Regions from separate parts of the Paenibacillus canaveralius genome, predicted to be linked through region 2. Evidence: riboswitches for the same ligand, from Rfam matches in the RefSeq annotation. Region 2 holds a riboswitch; each other region holds the start of a gene.

Region 1 (3,272 bases), 770 kb from region 2:
GTAATGGTGAAGCCCCAGTTCGTGATGGTCGCCGCGGCGGTCGCCACATCGGTACCGCCCAGCGCCGCCGCGGACGAGTTAATCGCGAAGTAAGTGCCGGGCGTGATGATGCAGGCGGCGATCAGCGCCATGATGGCGACGAACGATTCGACCAGCATCGCACCGTAGCCGATCGGACGCGCGTGGGATTCGCGTTCCAGCATTTTGGGCGTCGTGCCGGACGAAATCAGCGCGTGGAAGCCCGACACGGAGCCGCAGGCGATGGTAATAAACAGGAACGGGAACAAGTTCCCGGCGAAGACGGGGCCGGTTCCGTCGATAAACCGGGTCGTGGCCGGCATGGACAGATCCGGCAGGACGAAAATGATGCCGAGCGCGAGTCCGATGATCGTTCCGACTTTCAGGAACGTGCTGAGATAGTCGCGGGGAGCGAGAAGCAGCCAGACCGGCATGACGGAAGCGAAGAAGCCGTAGGCGATCATCATCAGAGCGATGGTTTCGCCGCTGAACGAGAAGAGCGGCGCCAGCGATGCGCTCTCGGCGACGAACTTGCCTCCGATGAGGGACAGAATCAGCAGAACCACGCCGATAAGGGAAGCTTCCCCGACACGGCCTGGCCGTATGTAGCGCATATACACGCCCATCAGTAGTGCGATCGGTATGGTGGCGGCAATCGTGAACATGCCCCACGGGCTGCCGATCAGCGCTTTGACGACGACGAGCCCCAGCACGGCGAGAAGAATGATCATAATGCCGAGAATGCCCAGCATGGCGATCGTGCCCGTCACCTTGCCGATTTCGTCCTTGATCATATCGCCGAGCGATTTACCGTTTCTGCGTGTCGAAGCGAAAAGAATGACGAAATCCTGGACGGCGCCGCCCAGAATAACGCCGAGAATGATCCACAGCGTTCCGGGCAGATAGCCCATCTGGGCGGCAAGTACGGGACCTACGAGAGGACCCGCGCCGGCAATAGCCGCGAAATGGTGCCCGAACAGCACCCATTTGTTCGTCGGCACATAATCTTTGCCGTCGTTGTTCAGCTCTGCGGGTGTTTTCCGGTTGTCATCGAGCACGAATACTTTGCGGGCGAGAAACCGGCTGTAGAACCGGTAGGCGACCGCATAACAGCTCACGGCCGCAATGACGAGCCAGGCGGCATTGATCGTCTCCCCGCGGTTAAGTGCGACAAGCCCGAAAGCGAACGCGCCGACAATGGAAATCACCCCCCAGAGCAAGATTGATTTCCATCCGTTTTTCATAAATACGCCTCCTTACTGGTTATTATGGTAACGTTTACAAGTAGTATAGCAGGTTTTTCCTGGATGAGAAGAGTCCGGGTGACCAAACCGTTTTCAAAAACGTGAGATTTTCGACGCATAAACAAGCTAGCGCGTAAAAAGAAGAAATGTAAGCGCATTAGGGGTTTTCTTTGGCTTAAATCGGTTTAAAACCAATCTCTCCCTATCTTTACAAAGCACGTACGGAGGTGTAACATTCATTCCATCAATTGAAAAAAACAGTTTCTTGCTTTCGCTGAATTTCCCCATCCGGGGAAGCGGGGGAACCATCGCAGCATTGATCCGGTGTGAGAGCCGGAGCCTTGTCTGCAGGGGTGAATCCTGAAGCGCCGGAACCCATGGATCCGGCAATCAGGTAGGGCGACTCTCACCGCCCGAATCCGACAGCTAACCTCGTAAGCGCATGAGTTCGGGAGGGGTTGAAGAAGCTTGTGATCGGCATCGACCACAGGGACTTCGTTTCGCTGTGGTTTTGTTATGTGCAAAAACATCCGAAAATGAAAAATGTGCCAAAAAAATGAACATGCGTTTTTATCGCTGAGTTTCCGTGTGAAGCGGAAAACGGGGGAACCAACGAGGACTTGCAGGCTTGAAAGCCGGTCCTCATGGGGTGAATCCAGAAGCGGCATCCGTGCCGTTATGGTAGGGCGACTCTCACGCCCGAATCCGACAGCTAACCTCGTAAGCGTACCGAGAGAGGCGACTGCTATCGCGCTTCGGCCATAGTCTTTTTTAGGCTGTGACCGTCAAGAAGCCGCGTGAAGAGTTCCTCTTCCCGCAGGCTTCTTTTTTTGCTGCCCAAAACACGAAAGAGGGATAAAAAGTGGACGAGAGAAAGATCCAAACCTATACGTTGGTTTCCGCACCGAATGTCACCGGCGAGAACTTTATTAAACTGCTGAATATTTACCGCAAACCTTTCGCGGCGCTTGTTAATAACCCCGTGGAAGGACAGCGGATGAAGAAGCTGGGAGTCCGGCATCTCGTGGAGGTGGATACCGTACGCCACGAAGCCTGGGAAGTTCCGGAGCTTCCGATCGGTGACGTGTATCTTTTCGAAGACAGCCTGCCGCTTTGCTGCCGGTATCTTCAGATGGTCCGCAGCTGGACAACCGGAACGATTTACGTGGTGAAAACGAATGCCACACCGCGGTTGATTTATAAAGCGCTCGGCGCCGACCATGTGGTGCATACGAATACCCGTCAGGTCTCTTTCCTGCTTGGAGCGGCACCGGGCCAGGTGCCCGAGGAAGTTTTGCGCTGAACATGCGGAACAATTTGTGCGAACGATAAAGAATAACCCTATAAATAGGAAGGAAAGGAGCCGGCGCGCATGACGGATCTTTATATGATTTTGCTGCTGGCAGTCATTTATTTCATCTTTTACGGATTTCTGCTCTGGTGTGACCATGTTGCGGATGGCCCGGAAGGCGGCCGTTCATGATGATTATCGCGCTTTTTACGGCAGGACTTTTCCTGTATCTGATATACGCGCTTGTTCATCCCGAAAAATTTTGAGGCGCCTGCGGGCTGCCGGAGAACCCTGCACGGAGTTGTTTGAGGAGGATCGGAATCCATGGAGATACTGCAAATTTTAATCGTAATCGCGGTGCTTTGCCTGCTGGTGAAGCCGCTTGGCACTTATATTTATCACGTTTTCTCGAATGAAAAAAACCGGACGGACAAATGGTTCGGCTGGCTGGAGAAACCCATTTACAAGCTTGCGGGCATCCGCAGCGAGCACGGCATGACGTGGAAAAAATATGCGGGCAGCCTCGTGCTGACCAACATCGTGCTTGTGGCGGCCGGGTATTTGATCCTGCGCCTGCAGCGCGCTCTTCCTTTTAACCCGAACGGGATCGACGATATGGAAGCGACTTTGTCTTTCAATACGATCATCAGCTTTATGACCAACACGAACCTGCAGCACTACAGCGGGGAAACGGGTCTGTCCTATTTCTCGCAAATGGC
Region 2 (3,272 bases):
AAAGTTAAAAAAACAGCCGCTCCCACACCGGAGCCGAAAAAGAAAGACGTCCCCGTCCAAAAACATCATCAGACGGGTACTCTCCGGAAATCGGAGCAGCGCAAGCTGAGTTTAGCCGAGATTCATCATAAATACCCGACGGTTTTCCGGATGAGAGGAACTTCCCAAGGAAAAAAAATCGCGCTCACGTTCGATGACGGGCCCGATCTCAAATACACGCCGCAAGTGCTGGATATTTTGAAAAAGAATCAAGTAAAAGCTACTTTCTTTGTAATCGGGAGCCGTGCTCGGGCACACCCCGAGATGATCGGCCGGATGGTACGGGAAGGACATGTTGTGGGAAACCACTCGTACAGTCATCCTTTTATGCCCAAACTGACCGCCTCGGAGTTTTCTTCGCAAATTATGCGCACCCAAGACATTATCAAACAGTTGGCCGGCTATACGCCGCGGCTGGTGCGGCCTCCTTACGGAGCCATCAATGAAGAGCAGGTTCGCTGGATGTCTGACCACCGCCTGCTGGTAATAAACTGGGACGTGGATTCCCTGGACTGGAAGGGATTGTCGGGCAAGCAGGTGTATCATAACATCGTGGATAATGCCCGGGCCGGTTCGATCATTCTGCAGCACAGCGCGGGAGGAAACGACAAGCACGATCTCAGCGGTACGGTTTCGGCCCTCCCCGATCTGATCCGTTCCTTGAAATCGAGCGGCTATAAACTGGTCACGGTTCCGGATCTGATGGGAATATCGAAAGATCTTTAACGCGCAAAAAGACGGGAGCATCCGCTCCCGCCTTCTTTTCGGCTCTGTTATTTAAGAATGTATACTTTCACACTTTGGTAGCCAAAGTTATTTACTTTCTCTTTGGAACCCGGAACAAAAATATCGATCCGGCTGCCTTTGATCGCGCCGCCGATATCCGTCGCTTTGGCGATCATCCCCTTGGCCGGAAGACCCGGGAAAGCGTAACCCGTCACATAGACGGTGGAGCCCAGAGGAATCACTTTCGGATCAACCGCGATCGTACCGACGGTCAGTTTGTTGCCGTAGTAATCGATTCCGGCATATCCGCCGTTCTCGCTCGGGTCCGCGGAATAAGCGGATGCCTTGATGTTCAGCACTTTTTTGTATTGTACCTGCTTGCCCGCAGCCGTTGTCAGCGTCTGGCCTGATTTTGCGGCAGCCGATGCGGCTTTGGCGGCCGGCTTCTTAACGGCTTTCTTCTCTGTAGATTTCTTTGGCTCGGAAGCCTGCGGCTTGCCGTTCTTTTGGAGTGCCTCCGAAGGTTTTATGGCGTCCGTCCGGCTTGGCACGGCTGATGCAAGCTGAGCTTGCGGCGGTTTTTTTACCGTCGCATTTAAAGCTTTTAGCTGTTCGGGGGCGGCTTCACCCGCAATTTTGAGCTCGCTTCCTGCCGGCAGATTCAGCGGATCCGCCTCAGGATTCAACGATAAAAGATCAAGAACGTCCATACTCATTTGGGAAGCGAAATTCCACATGGAATTCGGTTCGGATAATACTAGAATTTGATTTTCCGGTGTCAGGAAGGGTTGGGGAAGTTCCGAATCGGCTGCTTGTCCGCCGGTATCGGTAAGACCGACTGCAAGTTCCTGATAAGATTTGGCCAGTTTCCAATACAACAGGCCGTCGTTTTTAGCCGCTTCCGTTTCAGCCGCCTGGGACTGGAATGCGGAAGAGACCGCCACCACTGCACCCAGCAGCAGAGTAGCGCAAGTTTTTTTCCAATGATGCTTTAAAGCCATAGTTGATGTACGCTCCTTCTCGGTATTGCCTACGAGGTTAGTTGTCGGGTTCGGACTGAGAAGTCGCCCACGCTGCTGCCAGCGATTCACCCCTATCGGACGCCGCGTCATACAAGTACGGTTCCGAAATGAATCATCCCCCGCACCTCATCCCCCTCCTGGAAAATCCGGGAAAAGGAAGAAGTTTCGGCTCTCTACACAAGCTATCACATACATCTTTAGAAACAAACACACACAAATTGGCAAAAAACACATTTTTCATTTTTTTAATCCGCCGATTAATCCGGAGCAATAAGCTGTTCCAACAAGCCTATCGATACCTTTCTTGCCTTTAACACTTGCAATAACGCAGAGCGCAAAATTAACGCCTTACTCATCATACCCTTATGTAATTCTCATCAGTTTCTCAGAAAAGACGCCGTTTATTCACCTTTCCGGCAGGTAATTCATCCCACCAGAGGAAATTTATTTGGCGATTCGTTTGTTCTCTCTCGGTTTTTCTTCTATTTTTATGACTGCTTTGCTTTGTGCCGATTCCACAGTCGGACTCCTTTTCCCTTCGTAAATATCATCGAAAGGACGAAACGGCACGTTATCGGACCGGTCGAATTCTTTCGGTTTTCGCAGTCCTAATGATGCCGCTAATAGAACTAGCATGCCGATCAGCAGACTTAAAGTGATCCCCATAATAGCAGCCTCCTCATACTTCCAAAATCTAGGTTTGATTCCTAATTACTAAATAACTTATTCCAGTTTATCATACTTATAGGTAAAATGTGGTATTTTATTCCGGAAAACAGACGAATTTTTTACGATTTTTCGTAGGTGCGACATAATTCTTGCCTATTTTCTTCTTCTAATAACCGGCTCTGAGACAGTATCATCGTTTAAAAAGATCGGTTTATATGTCACTTATATATAAGTAAGACACCTTCAGCAGGGGAAATGTTCCGGTAAATTTAGTAATCTTATTCAATTTTTCCATATCACTCGAAAATCCGCGTACCAAACTCCCGTAAAATTCCTGAAAAAAGACGGGTTTCCCCGTCTTTTTGCCCGGTCCGCTAGAAAATTTTCTGGGCGGCCCTTTCGTCTTTAAGTATTTCCACCGCTTCGCGGAATCGCATCGAGTGGACGACTTCCCGTTCGCGCAGAAATTTCAGGCCATCCTGAAGATCGACGTCATCCGTCAGATCAATGAGCCACTGATAGGTGGCGCGGGCCTTTTCTTCCGCCGCGATATCTTCATACAGGTCGGCGATCGGATCGCCCTTCGCTTGAATGTAAGACGCCGTCCACGGCACACCCGACGCGTTTTGGTAATACAAAGCGGAATCGTGATTGACGTAATACTCGCCCAATCCCGCCGCTTTAAGCTGTTCGGGAGTCGCATCTTTCGTCAGCTTGTAGATCATCGTGGCAATCATTTCAAGGTGAGCGAATTCTTCGGTCCCGATATCATTCAGTACCCCGATCACTTTGCCCGGAATGGTGTAACGCTGGTTC
Region 3 (3,272 bases), 940 kb from region 2:
GCGCCGCCGAAGCGTCCGAACCGTATTGCGGATATATATCCACCGCATGGCGTATACCGGAGTGCTCCGCGAGGCGGATCAGTTGGGAAGTCATCGCGTAGTCGTACGGACCGCTGGAATCTTTTGCGCAGATCGAAACGTCCTGCTCGGTGCAGGTCAGATCGTCCCCCATGGCCCCCATGTCGACTGCGACAAGCTCGTTAATATCAGCCGGGATGTAGGAAGCTCCATGGCCGACTTCTTCGTAAGTGGTCAAAATGATTTTAACGGTGCAGGCCGGTTCGATCAGCTCGTTCTTAAGCAGATCCATAAGAGCGAACAGGGCGGCCACGCTCGCTTTATCGTCGAGATGGCGGGATTTCACATACCCGTTCTCCAGCATGCGGACCCGCGGCTCGAAAGACACGAAATCCCCGACACGAATTCCCAGCTTCTGTACCTCATCTTTGTTGAAAGCCAGTTCGTCCAGACGGACTTCCATGTTCTCCTCGACGCGTTTGTGGTCTCTCGCATCCGGAAATACGTGGACCGAAGGTTTAGTGGTCAGGATCGTGCCTTCATAACTGAGTCCCTGGCGCGTATGAACGCGGCAGTACTCGTTTTCGATGGCCGCCATCATAAAACCGCCTACCGATGTGAGGCGCAGACGCCCGTTGTCCTTGATGGAGCGAACCATTGCTCCCAGCGTATCCACGTGAGCCGAGAGCCCGATCGTGTAATCGCTCCGTTTGCCCGGAATCGTAATGATGCCGCAGCCTTTATTCGTCAGTTCCAGCTTGTAACCCAGTTTCTCGGCCTCCGCCTTCACTTTGTCCATAATGTGGTGGGTGTACCCGCTCGGACTCGGCGTATTCAAAAGCATGTCCAACACTTCGAGCAGATACGTTCTGTTTACTTGCTCCATAACTCAACCTCTCCTTTTCTGTCCCCGTACGAGTAATGTTGTCCTCGCAAACGAAACCGCGCAGCGGAAAAATCCCCGTCTGACGGCTGCCGCCTGCCGTTTCCGGACGCTATGTAAAGTCTTGCTTCTACTTAATACCCCGAAATTCCCTTTGTCCATCAGTCTTGTACAAGCGGGTCCGGATTACGAGCATTTCAGCCGATCCGGCCTTACGTTCAATAGCGCTCTCATACAGGTGATACTACACTGTTTCCCCGCTGTTTTCAAACGATAAACCTCTTTTGAGGAAAACAATCCGGCCGCTGTTGGAAAACTTTGACCCGTGAAATCTAGCAAATCGCATGCTAGGATTAAAAGGCTTCTTCCGGGACGCAGCGCCGCACAGTGTTATGCTGCTGCTCATCTCAGGCGGAAAGCAAAAAAACAAGGCCGAAGCTTCTACGGAAGCACGGGGGAACCCATTTTTGGGGTGAAGCCATGATGTTTATGGCCGGGTGATTGCTCTTTGACCCGAATCCGTCAGCTAACCTCGCAGGCCGAAAAAGGAGAGATTCTAACTTGAAATCTATCAAAAAAGCAGCACTAGTCGGTGTTTTCGCCCTCACGTCCGTTTTCGGAGCAGGTGCCGCATCCGCATCCGCCGTGCCATGCAGCGTTTCCGGCGGGGACACGCTTTCGACCCTATCGAACAAATACGGCATTGATCTTGCCTCTCTTCTCACATCCAATCCGCAATTGAAAAATGCGAACTTCGTTTGGAAAGGCATGCAGATCGTCGTACCGTCTGCGCCGCCAGCTTTGGAAAAACCGTCTGCCGGTAAACCGGCCTCACCTTCCGTGCCTGAAAAGAAACCGGAAGTCCAGAAGCCTGCCGCACCTTCGGCAAAACCGAGCACTCCCGCTCCGGAAACCCAGGCGCCCGTAAGCACGCCGGAACCGACAACCAAGCCTTCCGCACCGGCTGTAACTCCGGCACCGAAACCGGTTGAAAAACCGGCCGCTTCCCAATCGGAATTTGCGGACCAGGTTGTAACGCTTGTAAACCAGGAACGCGCAAAAGCCGGCCTAAAACCGCTCGCTTCAGACAGCGCGCTGGCCGCCATGGCACTGGATAAAGCGAAGGATATGTATACAAACAACTATTTCGACCACAACTCTCCAACGTACGGGTCTCCATTTGATATGATGAAATCTTACGGCATCTCCTATACGTATGCAGGTGAAAATATCGCCCAAGGACAGCGCACTCCGCAGGATGTGATGAACTCCTGGATGAACAGCCCGGGTCACCGTCAAAACATTTTGAGCCCGAACTTCACAAAAATCGGAGTCGCTTACTATAACGGCGAATGGGTTCAAGAGTTTATCGCGAACTGATCTGTTTTTTTAAATAAATACGCGAATATGACTATTCGATTTCATGCTATGATCTGAAACGTAAATTTTCCATCTTAAATTTCATAAAATTCAGCTATGGAAAAGCGGTCCGCTCCGAACAGGAGCCGGCCGTTTTTTTTGTTAAAGACAGGCAGCAAGAAACAAGATGATGGAGGAAGGAAAGGATCATAATGCAGGCGATGTTGGGGAAACTGGGGTAGATGAAGCTTTTAGGGCGGGTGACGTGTTAAAGAAGAAAGACGAATATAAAATTAGCTTATCCAGCGCCTCACGCCACAGTGGACGAAGCCGTAGTTCGAAGGAAATTTCCGATAGTGAATGACATAGGGACCAAAGATTCCGCTCACCTTGAAATGAGGATCATGACGCTCACACGCATGTTCGGCCGTCGGCTAAAACGCTAGAAGAACCTGCCGCGATAAACGGCAAGTTCTTGAGGAAACAGCAGATTGACTAAACAATTAGCTTTCAAAGTCTACGCAAGGAGCGACGCCGTCTTTGGCTTCCCCCATATAAGCGAGCACATCCTGATGGACCGGGTGGACATTATAAGCTTGGAGGTCTTCCAGGGAGTTGAATTTGGTGATCAAAACCAGATCATAAGAACGTTCGGAATGGATCACATCCGCCCCTACTTCGATATGAAGCAGTTCGGAAATTTTGCCTTCCATGTTCTGCAGTTTGGCTTTTGCTTGCTCGACGGACTCCGGGCTGCGATCCTTAAGCTTGAAAAACACGACATGTGTAATCATTGGGCATTCTCCTCTTTCCCGATTCTTCAACAACCTGTCCATTATATCATTAACGTACCGGGACCGGAACTCATCGGCATGACCGGAAGCTAAATTCGGTATAAACCATCCGCACCACGTCCCCGTCTTTTAAAGGGACCAACTGATAAGGAACCAGCATCCCCTCGTTTAGAAACGTACCGTTTCGCGAACCGAGGTCCTTAACCGCATAACCTTCC

What was found. Region 2 has a riboswitch for cyclic di-AMP ahead of ABC395_RS06045 (3D domain-containing protein). Riboswitches for the same ligand answer to the same signal wherever they lie in the genome.
Region 1: another riboswitch for cyclic di-AMP. It lies ahead of ABC395_RS02390 (hypothetical protein); the one in region 2 lies ahead of ABC395_RS06045 (3D domain-containing protein).
Region 3: another riboswitch for cyclic di-AMP. It lies ahead of ABC395_RS10565 (CAP domain-containing protein); the one in region 2 lies ahead of ABC395_RS06045 (3D domain-containing protein).

The regions. Positions count from the first base shown of each region.
Region 1 covers NZ_JBDFMM010000001.1:531,591-534,862, forward strand. Annotated here, with positions in the region: gene ABC395_RS02385 (carbon starvation CstA family protein) at 1-1,262, opposite strand, end outside; cyclic di-AMP (ydaO/yuaA leader) riboswitch at 1,525-1,718, shown strand; cyclic di-AMP (ydaO/yuaA leader) riboswitch at 1,827-2,005, shown strand; gene ABC395_RS02390 (hypothetical protein) at 2,125-2,565, shown strand; gene kdpF (K(+)-transporting ATPase subunit F) at 2,745-2,819, shown strand; gene kdpA (potassium-transporting ATPase subunit KdpA) at 2,878-3,272, shown strand, end outside.
Region 2 covers NZ_JBDFMM010000001.1:1,300,707-1,303,978, reverse strand. Annotated here, with positions in the region: gene ABC395_RS06050 (polysaccharide deacetylase family protein) at 1-765, shown strand, start outside; gene ABC395_RS06045 (3D domain-containing protein) at 813-1,766, opposite strand; cyclic di-AMP (ydaO/yuaA leader) riboswitch at 1,778-1,968, opposite strand; gene ABC395_RS06040 (hypothetical protein) at 2,232-2,453, opposite strand; gene ABC395_RS06035 (manganese catalase family protein) at 2,831-3,272, opposite strand, start outside.
Region 3 covers NZ_JBDFMM010000001.1:2,239,597-2,242,868, reverse strand. Annotated here, with positions in the region: gene ABC395_RS10570 (M42 family metallopeptidase) at 1-904, opposite strand, end outside; cyclic di-AMP (ydaO/yuaA leader) riboswitch at 1,322-1,457, shown strand; gene ABC395_RS10565 (CAP domain-containing protein) at 1,463-2,281, shown strand; gene ABC395_RS10560 (Dabb family protein) at 2,764-3,054, opposite strand; gene ABC395_RS10555 (FHA domain-containing protein) at 3,125-3,272, opposite strand, start outside.